One region of the Streptomyces sp. NPDC058221 genome, then DNA from elsewhere that is predicted to be linked to it. Evidence: riboswitches for the same ligand, from Rfam matches in the RefSeq annotation. Region 1 holds a riboswitch; each other region holds the start of a gene.

Region 1 (4,728 bases):
CGCACCGCGAAGGGCGGGAAGCCGTTGTCCTCCAGCCACTTCTCGTACGAGGGGTGGTGGACGGGGTTGAGCGCGCCGGGCAGGTGCTCGCCGTCGAGGCCGTAGAACTCGGGGCCCCGCTCGCGGCCGATGTGCCACTTGCCGACGTGACCGACCGAATAGCCCTGGTCCATCAACTGGCTCCAGAGCATGGGGCTTTCGTCGGAGAGTTCGTCCTTGCTGCCGCCGTTGCGCTCGGGGTTGTTCAGCATCCCGTGGCGGAAAGGGTGAAGGCCGGTGGCCAGTGAGGCGCGGGCCGGCGTGCAGATGGCGGTCGGGGTGTAGAAGCGGTCGAAGCGGGTCCCCCCGGCCGCCAGGGCGTCCAGGGCCGGGGTATCGACGAGCGGGTTGCCGTAACAGCCCAGGGTGTCGACCCGGTGCTGGTCGGTCATCAGGAACAGGACGTTGCGCGGAGGCACTCGGGCCGCCCTTTCGGTGGTCGCTCACTGTGCTGCGGGGGCGCCGGCCGGTACGCGGCCCAGTGGTGCTGCGGGACGTGCCGGCGCGGGCAATTGACCGGAACTGTAGGGAGGACCACTTTTTTACGTCAACCCTTGGGAATAAACATTGTGTGAATTCGTCCCGTGCGTTGACAGAAACCCCTTGACCGATCGACCATGCGTCCATGACGGAACGCACCGATGCCCTGCAACGCCTGCGCAGGGCCAACGAAGCCGCCGTACTCGGTGAACTGCGCAGGTCGGGCGCGCTGAGCCGCGGTGAGCTCAAAGCGCGGGTCGGTCTCTCCCGTACCACCCTGTTCGCGATCGTGTCCGATCTGCTGGAACGCAAGGCCGTCGTCGAGCAGCCGGCCCCCGACCCGGAGCAGCCGCGCGGCCGGGGCAGGCCGGCCCTGGAGATCTCCCTCAACTCCCGCGGCGCCGAGCTGATCGGCATCGATCTCCAGCGCCAACGGATCCATGTGGTGGTGGCCAACTGCGCCCATGAGATCGTCGGCCGGTACAGCGCCCCCGTACCGGCGGACAGCGGCGCGGCCGAACGGGCCGCGCAGGCGATCCGCGCCGTCGAGGAGCTGGTGCGGCGCGAGAACATCAGCCTCGCTCCCGTCCAGGGCATCGGCCTCGGCCTCCCCGGCTTCGTGCAGAATCCGGCCTCCGGCGATCCGCGCACGATGACGCCGTTCGCCGGCCATGTCGCCGCCGAGCTGGGCCGGCACTTCGACGCCCCCGTGCTCACGGACAACAACTCCCGGCTCGCCGCGCTCGCCGAGGTGACCTGGGGCGCCGCCCGCGGCTTCGACAACGCCGTCTACCTTCGCTGGTCCGAGGGGGTCGGTGGCGGACTGGTCGTCAACGGCGCTCTGGTGCACGGCGCGCACGGTGCGGCCGGCGAGATCGGCCACACCAGCTGCGATCCCGAGGGCAAGCCCTGTCACTGCGGTGGCCGCGGCTGTCTGGAGGGCCTCATCTCCGTGCCCGCGCTGCTCGCCGCCTGCGCCGATCGCGGGGTGGTGGCCCGGGACGCCGCGGAGCTGATCGGGCTCGCCGCCGAGGGGCTGCCGGAGGTGGCCGAAGTGGTCCGGACCGCGGCCGTCACCGCGGGCCGGGTCCTCGCCGCCCTCGCCGCGCAGGTCGACCCCGAGTGCATCGTCGTCTACGGGGAACCGGCCGCCCTCGACGACCTCGTCCTCGCCCCCATCCGGGAACAGCTCGCCGCGCTCTCCCTGCCGTCCGCCCCCCGCACCATCGAGGTGCGGGGTTCCACCCTCGACGGTGAGGCGGCCGCGCTCGGCGGGGTGGCCCTCCTGCTGCGCACCACCGGCCAGGACCTGGAGGAGCTGCTCGACCGACCGGCCGCCGACACACCTGGGGAGACCGCCCGATGAGCGCCTGCTGCGGCCCCGCCCGCAAGCGCGCCGCTCCGGCGGCCACCGCTCCCCCCGCGGACTTCGACGTGCCGGTACGCGGGTCCGCCGACCTCCTGCGCGGCATGGTCGCCGTGCCGGGCGGGCCGTTCCTGATGGGCGGCGAGGACGAGGACGCGTTCCCTGCCGACGGGGAGGGGCCGGTGCGGGAGGTCAGCGTCGGTGCGTTCCACATCGACGCGGCCTGTGTCAGCAATGCCCGGTTCGCGGTCTTCGTCAAGGCCACCGGCTACCGCACCGAGGCCGAACTCATCGGCTGGTCCTACGTGTTCGGCTCGTTCATCCCGCAGGAGGCACGGCACGCCGTACTGCCGGGCACCGTGCCCGGCGCCCCCTGGTGGCGCGGGGTGTCCGGGGCGCACTGGCGGGCGCCCGAGGGGCCAGGCAGCTCGGTCGGTGACCGCCGCGACCATCCGGTGGTCCATATGTCGTGGAACGACGCGAGCGCCTACGCCCGCTGGGCCGGCAAGCGGCTGCCCACCGAGGCCGAGTGGGAGAAGGCGGCGCGCGGCGGACTCGTCCGGGCCCGCTTCCCCTGGGGCGACGAGCTCACCCCGAAGGACCGGCACCGCTGCAACATCTGGCAGGGCGACTTCCCGGTACGCAACACACGCGCGGACGGCTACGCGGGCACCGCACCCGTCAAGGCGTACACCCCCAACGGCTTCGGCCTGTACAACACCTCCGGCAACGTGTGGGAGTGGTGCGCCGACCGGTTCAGCGCCGACTGGCACGCCGCCGGCCGCCCGGAGACCCGCACCGACCCGGCAGGACCTCCGCACGGGGAGAACCGGGTACTGCGGGGCGGCTCGTACCTGTGCCACCGCTCCTACTGCAACCGCTACCGGGTCGCCGCCCGCACCTCCAACACCCCCGACAGCACGACGGGCCACGGCGGCTTCCGCTGCGCGCTCACCGTCTGACCCCCCTCATCGCGCTCCGCGCACACCCGGCTATCCTGGCCGCCGCACCGGACACGGGGTGCCCCGCACAGGGGCTGAGAACACACCCGTCGAACCTGAACCAGTTAGCACTGGCGGAGGGATGTCTTCATGTCATTGCCGTATGCCCAGGACGAGCGAGCGGCCGCGGACCCGCAGCCCGCTTTCGACGGGCGCATGCCCACCGCCCCCGGCGATCTGCGTATCGAGGCGCACGGGATAGCCCCGGTGCCCGAGGACCGCCGCTACGGCGGGCCTGGCCGGCTGTTCACCGTATGGTTCGCCCCCAACCTGACCATGACCGGCGTCTTCACCGGCACCGTCGGCATCGCGCTGGGCCTGGACTTCGCCACAGCGCTCACCGCCGTCGTGCTCGGCACACTCGTGGGCGCCGTGCCCACCGCGTATCTGGGCACCTGGGGCAGCCAGACAGGAGCCGGTCAACTCCCGCTCGCGCGGCTGGCGTTCGGCCGGGGGGTGGTGCTGCCCGGCGCACTGCAGTGGCTGTCGTCGATCGCCTGGGACGCGCTGATCGGTCTGTTCGGCGGGGACGCGCTGGCCCAGCTGTGCGGCTGGCCGTTCTGGCTGGGAGTGCTCGTCATGATGGCCGCCCAGGGCGCGCTCGGCGTCCTGGGGTACGAGGTGATCCACCGGCTCCAGACTGTCATGACCTTTGCCCTCGCGGCCGCCTTCGCTGTCCTGTCCACGAAGCTCCTGGACGGTGTCCACCCCGCCGCCACCGGCAGCGTGCACGGCGCCGACCGGGCGGGGGCGTTCGTCCTGACCTGCACGATCGCCCTGAGCCTGGCGCTGTCCTGGGCCCCGTACGCCAGCGACTTCAGCCGCTATCTGCCGCGCACCGCGTCCCGGCCGCGCATGTTCTGGTGCACGCTGCTCGGGGTCAGCGCCTCCTTCGTGGCCGTCCAGACCCTCGGTCTGTGGGGTGCGTCCGTCTTCACCGACCAGACCGCACGCGGCATCGACACCCTGCTCGGCGGGGGCGCGCTCGGAGCGTTCGGGCTGCTCGCCGTGGCGCTGGCCGCGCTGTGCAGCAACGCCATGAACGACTACAGCGGATCACTGGCTCTGCAGACCATGGGCGTCCGGCTGCCGCGCCCCGTCGCCGCGGCACTCGCCGCGGCGCTCGGTTTCCCACTCGTGCTGTGGATGCACGCGGCCGACACCACGACACGCTTCCAGAACGTGCTGCTTCTCGTCGGCTACTGGATCCCCGGGTTCGTCGCGATCGTCGCCGTCGACTGGCTCGTCCGGGCGAGGGCCCGCGGCCACTCCCCCATCGACCTGGCCGCCGAGAGCTCCCGCCGGCAGCCGTGGTGGCCGGCGCTCACCGCCTTCGCCGTCGCCTTCGCCGCAGCGGTGCCGTTCATGAGCACCAGCCTGTACGTGGGCCCGGTCGCCGAGGCGCTGCACGGGGCGGATCTCGCCTACGGGGTGGCCTTCCTCGTGGCCCTCGCGGTCTACGCCCCGCTGCGGCTGCGCCACCGTGACGGCTGACAGCCGGGCAGGTGGTCGTCGCGCTACCCGAGGGGGTGGCGCGCAGCGGGTGCGGCTGTGGCCTTCGCGCCCGCCGTCTCGCCGTGGATGTAGCGGCCTCCGCGGAACAGTGAGACGACCGCGGCCACCAGGCAGGCCGCGAAGTCGAAGCAGTGTTCTCGTAACCGGCCACGTGTGCGCATAGTTTGGGCAGGAGCGGCGGCATGTGCGGCTCCCTCAGCAGGTCCGTGTGGTCGAGGACGAGGTCGCACATGGCCCGGATGTCCGGGATTTCCGGGATGAAGACCGTGGTGGCCCACAGCCGCCGCTCGGCCGCTTCCTCCTCGGTGGGAGGGGGACGAGAGACCT
Region 2 (4,728 bases), on a different contig from region 1:
TTCATCGAGCAGAACTTCGGACCGCACATCGAGCAGAAGTGCGCCGTCTTCGCCGGCTCGGCCGGCAGCGTCTCGTCGTGGAACTCCCGTGCCGTGTCCGGGTCGAGCGCCAGATTGAACTGGTCCTCCCACCGGAACTCGAACCGGGCGTCCGACAGGGCGTCGTCCCACTCCTGCGCCCCGGGGTGCCCCTTGGCCAGGTCCGCCGCATGGGCCGCGATCCGGTACGTGATCACTCCGGTCTTCACATCGTCCCGGTTGGGCAGACCGAGGTGCTCCTTGGGCGTCACGTAACAGAGCATCGCCGTCCCCCACCAGGCGATCATCGCGGCTCCGATGCCCGAGGTGATGTGGTCGTACGCCGGGGCGACATCGGTGGTCAGCGGGCCGAGCGTGTAGAACGGCGCCTCCTCGCAGATCTCCTGCTGGAGGTCGATGTTCTCCTTGATCTTGTGCATCGGTACGTGTCCCGGGCCCTCGATCATCGTCTGAACCCCGAACCGCTTGGCGACCGTGTTCAGTTCGCCGAGCGTCCGCAGTTCGGCGAACTGCGCCTCGTCGTTGGCATCAGCGATCGATCCGGGGCGCAGCCCGTCACCCAGCGAGTACGTCACGTCGTACGACGCGAGGATCGTGCAGAGCTCCTCGAAGTGCTCGTACAGGAAAGACTCCTTGTGGTGCGCGAGGCACCACGCGGCCATGATCGAGCCGCCCCGGGAGACGATGCCGGTCTTGCGGCGGGCCGTCAGCGGAACGTACGGCAGGCGCACGCCGGCGTGGACCGTCATGTAGTCGACGCCCTGCTCGGCCTGCTCGATGACGGTGTCCTTGTAGATCTCCCATGTCAGCTCCTCCGCCCTGCCGTCGACCTTTTCGAGGGCCTGGTAGAGGGGCACGGTGCCGATCGGCACCGGGGAGTTGCGCAGTACCCACTCACGGGTGGTGTGGATGTTGCGGCCGGTGGACAGATCCATGACCGTGTCGGCGCCCCACTTGGTCGCCCAGGTCATCTTGTCCACCTCCTCCTCGATGGAGGACGTGACCGCGGAGTTGCCGATGTTGGCGTTCACCTTCACCAGGAACCGCTTGCCGATGATCATCGGCTCGATCTCCGGGTGGTTGACGTTGGCCGGGAGCACGGCCCGGCCTGCGGCGATCTCCTCGCGTACCACCTCGGGTGAGACGTTCTCCCGGATGGCCACGTACTCCATCTCCGGGGTGATCTCGCCCCGGCCGGCGTACGCCAGCTGGGTCACCGGGCGGCCGTCCCGGCTGCGCCTCGGCTGGCGCGGCCGGCCGGGGAAGACCGCGTCGAGATTGCGCAGCCCCCCACGCGGCGAGGTGTGCTTGAGCCCGTCGTCCTCGGGACGCGCGGCGCGGCCGGCGTACTCCTCGGTGTCACCGCGGGCGATGATCCAGTTCTCCCGCAGAGGTGCGAGTCCGCGGCGTACATCGGTGTCGACGGCGGGGTCGGTGTACGGCCCCGACGTGTCGTACAGCGTCACGTCCTTGCCGTTGGTGAGGTGCACCTGACGGACCGCCACCCGGAGGTCCGGGCGTGAGCCCTGGACGTACCCCTTGTGCCAGCCGATGGACTTCCCGGCCTCGTCGCTCTGATTGGAGGCAGGCGTGCGTGCGTCCGCTGTGGTCATGAGACCTACTCCCTACGCCGGCATTACCCGGTAACAGGTTCGGCGGTCGGCGCAGCGTGTCCCGTACGGACGTACGGAGATCAGCGCCCTCTCAGCCCGGTGCTCCGAGCTCCCGCGTGTGCAAAGGTGCCACCACGCTAACGCCCTCACCGGTGTGCTGAACAGAGGGCCCTGTTCTTCTTGCGATGATCGGCCGGTGACGTCCCCTCATATCGACCCCGAGCAGCCGGGTCCTCAGCACCCTCACGCGCACAGCCACAGCCACGGCCCCGCCGCACCCGTTTCCACGCATCTGCGCCGGGTGATCGCCGCCGTGCTGATACCGTTCGCGGCCGCGGTCGTGGTCGGGCTCGTGGTGCTCTGGCCCGGTGGTGCGCCGGCGCACGAGCGCACCGGGGTCGGCTTCGACCGGCAGACGCAGCAGGCCAGGGTGGTGAACGTCGACAAGGTCGACTGCAAGGACGTGAACGCGGCCCAACTGCCCACCAGCGGCGAGTCCACCCCGCCGACGGGAGAGCCGGCCGCCGGTGACAGCGGGGCCGGCCGTTGTGAGAAGGCCGAGATCGAGGTGACGAGCGGCAAGGACAAGGGGCGCACCTTCATCGAGGTGGTGCAGCCCGACGCACCGCGGCAGCTGCGCGAAGGACAGGGGGTGGTGGTCGCGTACGCCCCCGACGCGCCCCACGATCTCCAGTACTCCGTGACGGATGTGAACCGGAAGTTCCCGATGGCGCTGCTGGCCGGGATCTTCGCCGTGGCGGTGGTCGTCGTGGGCCGGCTGCGCGGGGTCATGGCACTGGTGGCGCTCGCCCTGTCGTTCGCCGTGCTGACCCTGTTCATCCTGCCGGCCATCCTGCAGGGGTCGAATCCACTGCTCGTGGCGGTCGTCGGGGCCAGTGCCATCATGCTGATCGCCCTGTACATCTGCCACGGGCTGACGGCCCGCACCTCCGTCGCCGTCCTCGGCACCCTGATCTCACTGCTGCTGATCGGGCTGCTCGGCTCGCTCTTCATCGGCTGGGCGAGCCTGAGCGGGAACACCGACGACAGCACCGGCCTCATCCACGGCCTGTATCCGCACATCGACATGAGCGGTCTGCTGCTGGCCGGCGTCATCATCGGTTCCCTGGGGGTGCTCGACGATGTGACGGTCACCCAGACGTCGGCGGTCTGGGAACTGCACCAGGCGGACCCGACGATGAATACGAAGCAGCTCTACCGGGCAGGGATCAGAATCGGACGCGACCACATCGCCTCAGTGGTCAACACCCTGGTGCTGGCCTATGCGGGCGCCGCGCTCCCGCTGCTGCTGCTGTTCTCGATCGCCCAGAGCAGCGTGGGGACGGTGGCCAACAGCGAACTGGTGGCGGAGGAGATCGTGCGTACGCTGGTCGGCTCGATCGGGCTGGTCGCCTCGGTGCCGGTGACCACCGCACTTGCGGCACTGGTCGTCTCCGCGGACCGTACGGGGCTCGGCGCGGAAGCCGGGGCTTCGGCACCCGTACGGAGCGGCAGAGGACGCCGCCGAAGGACGAGGTCCTGAACGGTTGCACACGGAGCGTGATTCACCCGTTCGGCAGGTGTGGTGTTCGACCGGCACCCAGGCTCCGGGCATGAGAGGCCTTCAGCCGGCGTTCTGTTCCTCGGCCAGAATTCGTCCCAATGCCTCTTCCAGATTGCCCTCGAAGTCACCCAGCGTGCACTCCTGCCCGAGTGGGACGAGCTTGTCCGTCCGGTCGAGAAACGCCACAAGGGGTGCCGTGCCCGCCCTGAAGAGGGCACGGTCCGCCCCCACCTGCAGCCGGATGTGGACGTCGGACAGCCCTTCGGGCTCGGTCGGCCCGATGTGCACATCGCCGTCGCCACTAGGGCTGTTGAGGCCGTCGAGCAGTAGCTCACGGCCAAAGGCCCAGGTGACGGGGGCGTCGCCGGGCAGATGGAAGGTCATCCGGATCGCGTACGGATCGCACACTTCGTACCGGAGCTCCACCGGGATACGGAATGAGAGCTCCTCGGAGACGAGGAAGCTCATCATGACCTCAGCTTGAACCGACTCGCGCATCGTTCAACCCCGCAGTAGATGAATCTGGCCAGGAATGATCCCCCATGGCCCTATTGACGCCATCGTGGTGCACGCGATAGCAGATCACAAGGAGTGATTTTTCAGATACTGATAGAGAACACGAACGAACGCAAGAGGCTGGCCACTTCGCCACGTAGTCGTTCGACTGCGGGGAGCAACCGTTCCTCTTGGTCGAGAGGGACGGAAATGGCCATCGCCGCGGCGGTGAATCCGGCCGTGATCGGGATGGCCGCACAGACCGTCCCGAGGGCATATTCCTGACGCTCGACGACAGGTTCCGTTCGCTCCAGTGACCTCAGCCGTTCAAGGAGCGCCGGACGGTCACGTACGGAGTAGCGGGTCAGCGGGCGCACCGGATGCCGGTCCAGGTGGTCCTCGCGGGCCTTCTCGTCGAGCCGGCTCAGCAGACACTGGCCGATGGCGTGGGCGTGGCCGGTCTCCCGGAAAGCGGCCCACTCGTCCACCGCAGGCGCTGCCGGGGTGTCGGCGACCGCGACGAGTTCGATCTCGCCGTCGCGGTAGATGGCGCAGTACACCGGTGCGCCGATGATGTCCCGCCAGCGGCCCAGCGACTGGGTCATCCGGCTGCGACGGTTCTGCAGTGCGCCGTCGCCCACGAGCCGCTCGGCGGCGGCGCCGAAGAGGAAGACGCCGTTCTCCCGGCGCAGATATCCCTCATGGGTCAGAGTGCGCAGCAGGTGATAGGCGGTGGGCAGCGGAAGCCCGGCCTCCCGTGCGAGCTGTTTGGCCGGGGCCCCGTCGCGATGGGCGCCCACGGCCTCCAGCAGCCTCAGTGCCCGCTGCACCGATCCGATCAATGTCGGCGCAGCGGTACTCGATGCCGCGGTCAACGGTCACCCCCAGGCGTGGTGACGGGCGGTCAGCCCGCCTGTGGAGGCCGCCCCCACATGTCTGCCGCAGGCCTGGGCCCGGAGGCCGGATGCCGTGCAAACCACTGGTCAGGTGGTGACCGACGGGGTTTTCCCAGGCGAT
Region 3 (4,728 bases), on a different contig from region 1:
CACCTTGTCGCCGTCGATGAAGGCGGCAGGCACCTGGAGCGCCCGGTTCTCACCACGTCGTACGGCGATGAGCTGGCCATCCTTGACCAGCTGCCGTACACGCGTCACCTGGACATCGAACAATTCGGCGATGTCCGGCAGGTGGAGCCAGGCAGGGACGAGAGCATCGATCTTTGCGTCAATCTCGGTCACAGGACAAGCCTGCCATCCCGGACTGACAGCCGATACCCGGACTCAGCCCTTCAGGGTCCCGCCACCTCCGGAAGGACCGCCGACTTCAGCGGCACGGACGCGTCACCGGCCGGCCCGGGGTCGAGCCGCGCCCCCGCCTCGATGAGCTTGCGCCCCTGGATCAGATCGCGCGGCCGGCCGACGGCGAGTACCGCGACCAGGACGCCGTCCCGCAGCCAGCACACCGACCAGGCGGCACCGGCCGGATCGCCTCGCCGCAGCAGGGTGTCCGCGCCCGCGTGGTGGCCCGCGTACTGCACGAACCGGCCGAACTGCTCGGACCAGAAGTAGGGCACGGGATCGTAGGCGGGCGGCCGCGCGCCGTCCCCGCCGGCCCCGACGATGTGGGCGGCCGCGGTCCGCGGCCCCTGCAGGGCGTTGTCCCAGTGGTGGACCAGCAGGCGTGCCCCGTAGCGAGCCGAGGGGAACGAGGCGCAGTCACCGACGGCGTACACATCGGGCAGCGAGGTGCGCAGGGCCGCGTCGGCGGTCACCGATCCGTCGGGGCCGAGCGCGACGCCGGAGCCGGCCAGCCAGCCGGTGGCCGGCCGGGCGCCGATCCCGACGACGACCGCGCCGGCCGGGACGGTGCGGCCGTCCGCCAGGACCACGCGGCCCGGCTCGATACGGGCCACCCTGGCCCCGGTGAGGAGTTCGGCGCCGCTCTCCGCGTACCAGGCGGCCATCGGGGCCGCGACCTCGGCGGGAAGCGCGCCGGCGAGGGGCCGTTCGGCGGCCTCGACGACGGTGACCGCGCAACCCGCGGCGCGGGCCGCGGTGGCGAACTCGGCGCCGATCCAGCCCGCGCCGACGACCACGACGGGGTGCCGCGCGTCCAGGACGGGCCGCAGCCTGGCCGCGTCGTCGAGGGTGCGCAGCAGATGGACGCCGGGCACGCCGTCGGAGCCGGGCAGCACGACGGGCTCGGCGCCGGTGGCGATGACCAGGACGTCGTAGGGAACGGGCCCGGCGGAAGTGTCCAGTTCATGGTCGGTGCCGCGTACGCCGGTGACTTCGCAGCCCAGCCGCAGCTCGATGCCGAGCGCCTCGAAGTCGATGTCGAAGGCGGATTCCTCGGCCTTGCCGAGCAGGACCGCCTTGGACAGCGGGGGGCGGTCGTACGGCTGATGGGGTTCGGCTCCGATCAGGGTGACGGCGCCGGTGAAGCCTTGCTCGCGCAGAGCCACGGCGGTCTGCACCCCCGCCATGCCCGCGCCGACGACGACCACCCGGCGCCCCGCCTGTTCCGACTGCCGCTCCGGCCGCTCTGCCCGCTGCTGCTCGTTCACCCGACCACCTTAATCAACTGACGACCCGTCAGGAAAGGGGTGCCTCCGCCGGTGCCTCCGCCGGCGCCTCCGCCGCGCCCGCACGGCTGCCCTCCCGCCGCTCCCGCAGGCCCTTCACCCGGTCCCGGGGGCGGGGTCTAGGGTGGCCCCACGTAAAACACTCGCGGGAGCCCGGGCGCACCGGGCTGAGAGGGAGGCTGGGCGGCCTCCGACCGTACGAACCTGATCCGGGTCATGCCGGCGAAGGGAGGGGCTGGACGCCCATGCGTATCCACCGCACGAGCGGGTCCGACGTCCTCGTCATCGGGGGCGGGATCATCGGGCTCGTCACCGCCTGGCGGGCCGCGCAGCGCGGTCTGCGCACCGCCGTCGTCGATCCGGATCCGGGCGGCGGGGCCGCCCGGGTCGCGGCCGGCATGCTGGCCGCCGTCACCGAACTGCACTACGGCGAAGAGATGCTGCTGGGGCTGAACGTCGCCTCGGCCGCGCGTTATCCGGCCTTCGCGGCCGAGCTGGAGGCAGCGAGCGGACAGGACATCGGGTTCCGCGCCTGCGGCACCCTGGCCGTCGCGCTGGACGCCGACGACCGCGCCCATCTGCGGGAACTGCACGAGCTCCAGCGCCGGTCGGGGCTGGAGTCGGAATGGCTCACCGGCCGCGACTGCCGCCGCCTGGAGCCGATGCTGGCGCCGGGCGTGCGCGGCGGTCTGCGGGTCGACGGCGACCACCAGGTCGATCCTCGCCGGCTGGCCACCGCGCTGCTGACCGCGTGCGAGCGGGCCGGGGTCGTCTTCCACCGTCAACGGGCCGAGGAGCTCGCGGTGGTGCGGGACCGGGCCGTCGGCGCCGTACTGGCCGACGGTTCGCGGCCGGCCGCCGATCAGACCGTGCTCGCCGCGGGCAGCTTCAGCGGCCGGCTCGCGGGGGTGCCGGACCACGTCCTGCCACCCGTCCGCCCGGTCAAGGGCCAGGTGCTGCGGCTGACCGTACCCACCGCGTACGCCCCCTTCCTCAGCCGCACCGTGCGGGCCATGGTCCGGGGCAGCCACGTCTACCTCGTGCCGCGCGAGAACGGCGAGCTGGTCATCGGTGCCACCAGCGAGGAGATGGGCTGGGACACCACCGTCACGGCCGGCGGGGTGTACGAGCTGCTGCGCGACGCCCACGAGCTGGTGCCCGGCATCACCGAGCTGCCGCTCACCGAGACCCGGGCCGGTCTGCGCCCCGCCTCACCCGACAACGCGCCGCTGCTCGGCCGCACGGCACTGCCCGGCCTCCACCTCGCCACCGGCCACCACCGCAACGGGGTGCTGCTCACACCCGTCACCGGTGACGCCATGGCGCAGCTGCTGGCCGACGGCGAGCTGCCCGAGGTGGCCCGCCCCTTCTCCCCCGGCCGGTTCCCGGCCGTCGCCGCCCCCGTACGTCAGGAGCAGCCCGCATGACCGCGCCCACCACCCTCTCCGTGTCCGTGAACGGCGAGGCCCTCGCCGTCGCGGCGGGCACCACCCTGGACGCCCTCGTCGCGACTCTGACGGCGGCCCCCTCGGGGGTCGCGGCCGCCCTGAACGAGACCGTCGTCCCGCGCGGCCAGTGGTCCGCCGCGGCGCTCACCGAGGGCGACCGGGTCGAGGTCCTGACCGCTGTCCAGGGGGGCTGACCGTGTCCGACGACCTCTTCACCCTCGGGGACACCGTTTTCGGCTCCCGGCTGATCATGGGGACGGGCGGGGCCCCCAGCCTCGATGTGCTGGAACGCTCACTGACCGCCTCCGGTACCGAGCTGACCACCGTCGCGATGCGCCGCCTCGACCCGACCGTGCAGGGCTCCGTGCTCTCCGTGCTGGAGAAGCTCTCCATCCGCGTCCTGCCGAACACGGCGGGCTGCTACACGGCGGGAGAAGCCGTGCTCACCGCCCGGCTGGCCCGCGAGGCGCTCGGCACCGACTGGGTCAAGCTGGAGGTGGTCGCCGACGAGCGGACCCTGCTGCCCGACCCGATCGAGCTGCTGGACGCCGCGGAGACCTTGGTGGACGACGGTTTCACCGTCCTGCCCTACACCAACGACGACCCGGTGCTGGCCCGGAAGCTGGAGGACGTGGGGTGCGCGGCGGTCATGCCGCTGGGCTCCCCCATCGGCTCGGGCCTGGGCATCCGCAATCCGCACAACTTCCAGCTGATCACCGAGCAGGCACGGGTCCCGGTGATCCTGGACGCGGGCGCGGGGACGGCGTCGGACGCGGCGCTGGCCATGGAGCTCGGGTGCGCGGCTGTGATGCTCGCCTCGGCGGTGACCCGGGCCCAGGAACCCGAGCTGATGGCCGCCGCGATGCGGCATGCGGTGGAGGGCGGCCGGCTGGCCCACCGAGCGGGCCGGATCCCGCGCCGCCACTTCGCCGAGGCGTCGTCGCCGGTGGCGGGGCGTGCGGCGCTGGATCCGGAGCGCCCGGCGTTCTGATCCGTGCCGTCCGGAGCCGTGGCCGCGGTGGATCGCATGTCCCTGTCACGGCTCGGCTGCAGTACGACCGCAGGATTGCCCCGGGCAGTCGGTGGTGTCCGTGGCGGCTCGTAGACTCGCTGCGTGGATACGACCCTCCAGGACCCTCTCGTCGGGCAGCTGCTCGACGGCCGCTACCGCGTCGATGCCCGCATCGCCGTGGGCGGCATGGCCACGGTCTACCGGGCCATGGACACCCGGCTCGACCGGGTGCTCGCCCTCAAGGTGATGCACCCGGCGCTCGCGACCGACGCCTCGTTCGTCGAGCGCTTCATCCGTGAGGCCAAGTCGGTGGCGGGGCTCGCGCACCCCAATGTGGTCGCGGTCTTCGACCAGGGCGCCCAGGGGCAGTATGTCTACCTGGCGATGGAGTACGTCGCGGGCTGCACCCTGCGCGATGTGCTGCGTGAGCGCGGCGCACTGCAGCCGCGGGCCGCGCTGGACATCCTGGAGCCGGTGCTCGCCGCGCTCGGTGCCGCGCACCGGGCGAGCTTCGTGCACCGGGACATGAAGCCGGAGAACGTGCTGATAGGCGACGACGGCCGGGTCAAGGTCGCCGACTTCGGCCTGGTACGGGCCGTGGGCACCGTCACCAACACCACCGGGTCCATCCTGGGCACCGTCTCCTACCTCGCCCCCGAGCAGATCGAGCACGGCACCGCGGACACCCGCGCCGATGTCTACGCCTGCGGCGTGGTGCTGTACGAGATGC
Region 4 (4,728 bases), on a different contig from region 1:
CGTCAGCACGGCGGCCGTGGGCAGGGCGAGCAGCTGTGCGGTCTGCCGGTAGATCTCCACCTCCAGCGTGGAGAATCCGGGGCCGCCGAGGATCTGCACGACGCCGAAGGAGGTGAAGGTGAAGAGGAAGACCATCAGCGCAGCGGCAGCCAGGGCAGGGGCCAGCGCCGGAAGGGTGACGCGCCGCCAGGCGGCGAACCGCCCGGCGCCCAGGACCCGTGCGGCCTCCTCCTGGCGGGGGTCGAGCTGCGACCAGAGCCCGCCGACGGTACGCACGACGACGGCGTAGTTGAAGAACACATGGGCCAGCAGGATGGCCCACACCGTGGTGTCGAGCCGCACTCCCCACAGCTCGTCGAGCAGGCCGCCGCGTCCCAGCAGCGCCAGGAACGCGGTGCCCACGACGACGGTCGGCAGCACGAACGGCACCGTCACGACCGCCCGCAGCAGTTGCTTGCCCGGGAAGTCGAACCGGGCGAACACATAGGCGCCCGGCAGTGCGATCAGCAGCGTCAGCGCGGTCGAGGCGAGCGCCTGCCAGAGGGTGAACCAGAGGACGTCCTGAATGTCCGGCCGGGTGAGCACCTCGCCGAACCGGCCGAACTGCCAGACCCCGTCGGCCTTGAGCCCGCGTCCGACGATCGCGACGACGGGATAGGCGAAGAACAGCGCGAAGAAGGCGACGGGCACGGCCATCAGGCCGAGCCGCACCGCGCTCCCGCGCCGCGCCCGGGCGCGTGCGCCCTTCCCGCCCGCGCCCGGTCCGCGTACGGGAGTCTTCGCTACTTCACTACGAGCGAGGACCATGACTGGACCCACTGCTCACGGTTCTTGGCGATCGTGTCCGGGGCGACGGTCGTCGGCTTGTCGACAACTGCGCCGAACTTCGTGAAGAGGTCAGGCACCTTCGCCCCCTTGGTCACCGGGCTGACGAACATGTTGAGCGGCATGTCCTCCTGGAACTTCTTGCCGATCAGGAAGTCCAGCAGGGCCTTGCCGCCCGCCTCGTTCTTCGCACCGTCCAGCAGACCGGCGAACTCGATCTGGCGGAAGCACGTCCCGGTGGCGACCCCGGTCGGGGCGGTCTTCGGCTTCGGGTCCGCGTACAGCACCTCGACGGGCGGGCTGGAGGCGTAACTGACGACGAGCGGCCGGTCGGCCTTGGCCTTCCTGCCGCCCGCGGAGCCGGAGAACTCCTCGTTGTACGCCTGCTCCCAGCCGTCGACGACCTTGACGCCGTTGTTCTTCAGCTTCTTCCAGTAGTCCTGGTAGCCGTCCTGCCCGTAGGTGGCGACGGTACCGAGGAGGAAGCCGAGGCCGGGCGACGAGGTCGCGGCGTTCTCGGTGACGAGAAGGTCCTTGTACGCGGGCTTCGCCAGATCGGCGAAGGACGTCGGCGGCGCCAGCTTCTTGTCGGCGAAGTACTTCTTGTCGTAGTTGACGCAGATGTCACCGGTGTCGACCGGGGTGACCCGGTGCTTCTCCGCGTCCAGCTGCACGTCGGCTGCGACCTGGTCGATGCCCTTGGCCTTGTACGAGGTGAACAGGCCGTTGTCGAGGGCGCGCGAGAGCAGGGTGTTGTCGACGCCGAAGAACACGTCGCCGCGGGGCGAGCCCTTGGTCAGGATCTCCTGGTTGAGGGCCGCGCCCGCGTCCCCGCTCTTCAGCACCTTGACCGTGTAGCCGGTCTCCCGGGTGAACTCCTTCAGCACGCCCTTGGAGGCGTTGAAGGAGTCGTGGCTGACGAGCGTGACGGTCTTGGAGCCGGAGCTCCCGGTACTTCCTGAACCGGACGCCGAGTCGTCGGAGCTTCCGCATCCGGCGAGCGCGGTGGCGCCGAGCGCGGCGGCGACGGCCGTCACCGCGATCTTCTGGGTGGTGCTCATGTGATTCCTCCTGGGATGACCAGGAAGAGACGCGGCCCTGCCCGCACCGGCGGAGAACCGGAAGCGGGCAGGGCGCAACAGCTTGAGTAAGGTCCGAACTTCCTACCCGGAATGACCCGGGCGAGGTTCAGAGGGTCTGCGGCCAACCTGTCCTCGGTGCCGCACTCTCAGCGCTGTGGCGCTCCCCTGTCGGAATATTAAATTGATTTCGAGCCCAGGCTACACGGCCGATTTCGGCCTCAGCGCTCGGACGCCGCCAGCTGCCCGCAGGCCCCGTCGATCTCCTGGCCCCGGGTGTCCCGCACGGTCACCGGCACCCCGTGGGCGGCGATGGCCTCGACGAACGCCTTCTCGTCCTCGGGCCGCGAGGCGGTCCACTTCGAGCCGGGCGTCGGGTTCAGCGGGATGAGGTTGACGTGCACCCGCTTGCCCTTGAGGAGCCGGCCCAGCCGGTCACCGCGCCAGGCCTGGTCGTTGATGTCGCGGATCAGCGCGTACTCGATGGAGATGCGGCGTCCGGACTTCTCCGCGTACTCCCACGCGGCGTCCAGCACCTCGCGCACCTTCCACCGGGTGTTCACCGGTACGAGGGTGTCGCGCAGCTCGTCGTCCGGGGCATGCAGCGAGACGGCGAGCCGGCACTTGAAGCCCTCGTCGGCGAACCGCAGCATCGCCGGCACCAGGCCGACGGTGGAGACGGTGATCCCGCGCTGCGACAGCCCCAGCCCGTCGGGCTCGGGGTCGGTCAGCCGACGGATCGCGCCGACCACCCGGTTGTAGTTGGCGAGCGGCTCGCCCATGCCCATGAAGACGATGTTGGAGAGCCGCGCCGGGCCCCCCGGGACGTCGCCGTCGCGCAGCGCACGCATGCCGTCCACGATCTGGTGGACGATCTCCGCGGTGGAGAGGTTGCGGTCGAGACCGGCCTGCCCGGTGGCGCAGAACGGGCAGTTCATCCCGCAGCCCGCCTGCGAGGAAATGCACATCGTGACCCGCTCCGGGTAGCGCATCAGAACGGACTCGACGAGCGTCCCGTCATGCAGCTTCCACAGCGTCTTGCGGGTGGTGTCGTCGTCACAGCTGATGTGGCGGACCACGGACATCAGATCGGGGAACAGCGCCTCGGCGAGCTTGTCCCGCGATCCGGCCGGGATGTTGGTCCACTCCGACGGGTCGTGCGCGTACCGCGCGAAGTAGTGCTGCGAGAGCTGCTGCGCGCGGAAGGGCTTCTCGCCGGTCGCGGCGACGGCTTCCTTGCGCTCGGCGGGCGTGAGGTCGGCGAGGTGCCGCGGCGGCTTCTTGGCTCCGCGGGGCGCGACGAAAGTGAGTTCTCCGGGCTTAGGCATGGTTCTTCCAGTGTCGCAGACAGAACAGTGAGGGCCCGCCGCCCTGTGGACAACGGACCCTCACCGATAAAAACGCAGGTCAGAAGGGGTTCATCAGTCGATGATCAGCTGGAGCCGACGAAAATCACCATCAGCAGCCAGACCACCGGGGCGGTCGGCAGCAAGGAGTCCAGCCGGTCCATGATCCCGCCGTGTCCGGGAAGCAGCGTCCCCATGTCCTTGATCCCGAGATCGCGCTTGATCATGGACTCGCCCAGGTCACCGAGGGTGGCGCTGGCCGCGACCGCGAGGCCGAGCAGCAGGCCCTGCCACCAGGAACCGTCGTCGATCAGGAACTGCATGCACAGCGCACCGGCCGCCATGGCGAAGGCGACGGCTCCGAAGAGGCCCTCGCGGGTCTTCCCGGGGCTGATGCGCGGCGCGAGCTTGTGCTTGCCGAACCGCCAGCCGACGGCGTAGGCGCCGGTGTCACTGACCACGGTCAGCAGCAGGAAGGTCAGGACCCGCTGCGGCCCGTCGTCCGCCGTCAGGAGCATGGCGACGAACGTGGCCAGGAACGGCACGTAGAACGCGGCGAAGACTCCGGCCGTGACGTCCTTGAGGTAGCCCTCCGGCGGTTCGGTCATCCGCCAGACGAGTACCGCGAGGGCGGTCAGCGCCATGGCGGCCCAGGCGCCCTCGGCCCCTCGCGCGTAGCCGGCCACGACCATGGCCGCGCCACCGACCGCCAGAGGCACGAGCGGGGCCTTGATGCCCTTGCGCTCCTGCAGCCGGGAGGTGAGCTCCCAGAGACCGACGACGACGGCGACCACGATCACCCCGACGAAGACGGCCTTGACGATGAAGAGCGAGGCGACGACGACGGCACCCAGCCCCACGCCGACCCCTATGGCGGATCCGAGATCACGGCCCGCACGCTTCTTCTGCGGGGGTGGCGGCGGCGTGGACATGGGCTCCTGCGGCTTCTCGTCGCGGAACAGGGGGCCGCCGCTCAGGCGTCCGGCCCCCTGATCCCGGTCATCACGGCTCTCAGCGTCTCTACCTGCGTCGGGAACGTCCGGCACGATGGGCATGGGCCGAGTCTGCTGCGCGATATGCACATCGTATGCAGGACCCGCCGGAGCGGCCCGCATCTCGGGAGCGGCCCCGTGGCCGACGCCCTGCGGGGCGCCCCAGGAAGAGTCGTTCATCAGACTTCGAGCAGCTCGGCTTCCTTGTGCTTCAGCAGCTCGTCCACCTGCGCGACGTACTTCGCGGTGGTGTCGTCGAGCTCCTTCTCGGCGCGACGTACCTCGTCCTCGCCGGACTCCTTGTCCTTGACCAGCTTGTCCAGGGTCTCCTTCGCCTTGCGGCGGACGGCCCGGATCGAGATCTTGGAGTCCTCGGCCTTCGTCTTCGCGACCTTGATGTAGTCACGACGGCGCTCTTCGGTGAGATCGGGGAAGTTCACCCGGATGATATTGCCGTCGTTGCTCGGGTTGACCCCGAGGTCGGAG

What was found. Region 1 has a riboswitch for thiamine pyrophosphate ahead of ACFVW8_RS34070 (purine-cytosine permease family protein). Riboswitches for the same ligand answer to the same signal wherever they lie in the genome.
Region 2: it holds a riboswitch for thiamine pyrophosphate, as region 1 does, so the genes downstream of both, thiC (phosphomethylpyrimidine synthase ThiC) here and ACFVW8_RS34070 (purine-cytosine permease family protein) in region 1, are expected to answer to the same signal.
Region 3: it holds a riboswitch for thiamine pyrophosphate, as region 1 does, so the genes downstream of both, thiO (glycine oxidase ThiO) here and ACFVW8_RS34070 (purine-cytosine permease family protein) in region 1, are expected to answer to the same signal.
Region 4: it holds a riboswitch for thiamine pyrophosphate, as region 1 does, so the genes downstream of both, ACFVW8_RS25740 (thiamine ABC transporter substrate binding subunit) here and ACFVW8_RS34070 (purine-cytosine permease family protein) in region 1, are expected to answer to the same signal.

Annotation. Positions count from the first base shown of each region.
Region 1 covers NZ_JBHVWF010000171.1:1,426-6,153, reverse strand. Annotated here, with positions in the region: gene ACFVW8_RS34085 (sulfatase-like hydrolase/transferase) at 1-458, opposite strand, end outside; gene ACFVW8_RS34080 (ROK family protein) at 665-1,885, shown strand; gene ACFVW8_RS34075 (formylglycine-generating enzyme family protein) at 1,882-2,847, shown strand; TPP riboswitch at 2,892-2,986, shown strand; gene ACFVW8_RS34070 (purine-cytosine permease family protein) at 2,977-4,380, shown strand.
Region 2 covers NZ_JBHVWF010000035.1:54,773-59,500, reverse strand. Annotated here, with positions in the region: gene thiC (phosphomethylpyrimidine synthase ThiC) at 1-1,652, opposite strand, end outside; TPP riboswitch at 1,645-1,778, opposite strand; gene ACFVW8_RS14485 (YibE/F family protein) at 1,849-3,195, shown strand; gene ACFVW8_RS14480 (SsgA family sporulation/cell division regulator) at 3,277-3,714, opposite strand; gene ACFVW8_RS14475 (IclR family transcriptional regulator) at 3,816-4,586, opposite strand.
Region 3 covers NZ_JBHVWF010000077.1:32,667-37,394, reverse strand. Annotated here, with positions in the region: gene ACFVW8_RS23445 (Rv2175c family DNA-binding protein) at 1-192, opposite strand, end outside; gene ACFVW8_RS23440 (NAD(P)/FAD-dependent oxidoreductase) at 243-1,520, opposite strand; TPP riboswitch at 1,674-1,786, shown strand; gene thiO (glycine oxidase ThiO) at 1,784-2,965, shown strand; gene thiS (sulfur carrier protein ThiS) at 2,962-3,180, shown strand; gene ACFVW8_RS23425 (thiazole synthase) at 3,183-3,977, shown strand; gene pknB (Stk1 family PASTA domain-containing Ser/Thr kinase) at 4,101-4,728, shown strand, end outside.
Region 4 covers NZ_JBHVWF010000092.1:14,721-19,448, forward strand. Annotated here, with positions in the region: gene ACFVW8_RS25735 (ABC transporter permease) at 1-696, opposite strand, end outside; gene ACFVW8_RS25740 (thiamine ABC transporter substrate binding subunit) at 783-1,886, opposite strand; TPP riboswitch at 1,968-2,084, opposite strand; gene rlmN (23S rRNA (adenine(2503)-C(2))-methyltransferase RlmN) at 2,126-3,232, opposite strand; gene ACFVW8_RS25750 (phosphatidate cytidylyltransferase) at 3,337-4,422, opposite strand; gene frr (ribosome recycling factor) at 4,422-4,728, opposite strand, start outside.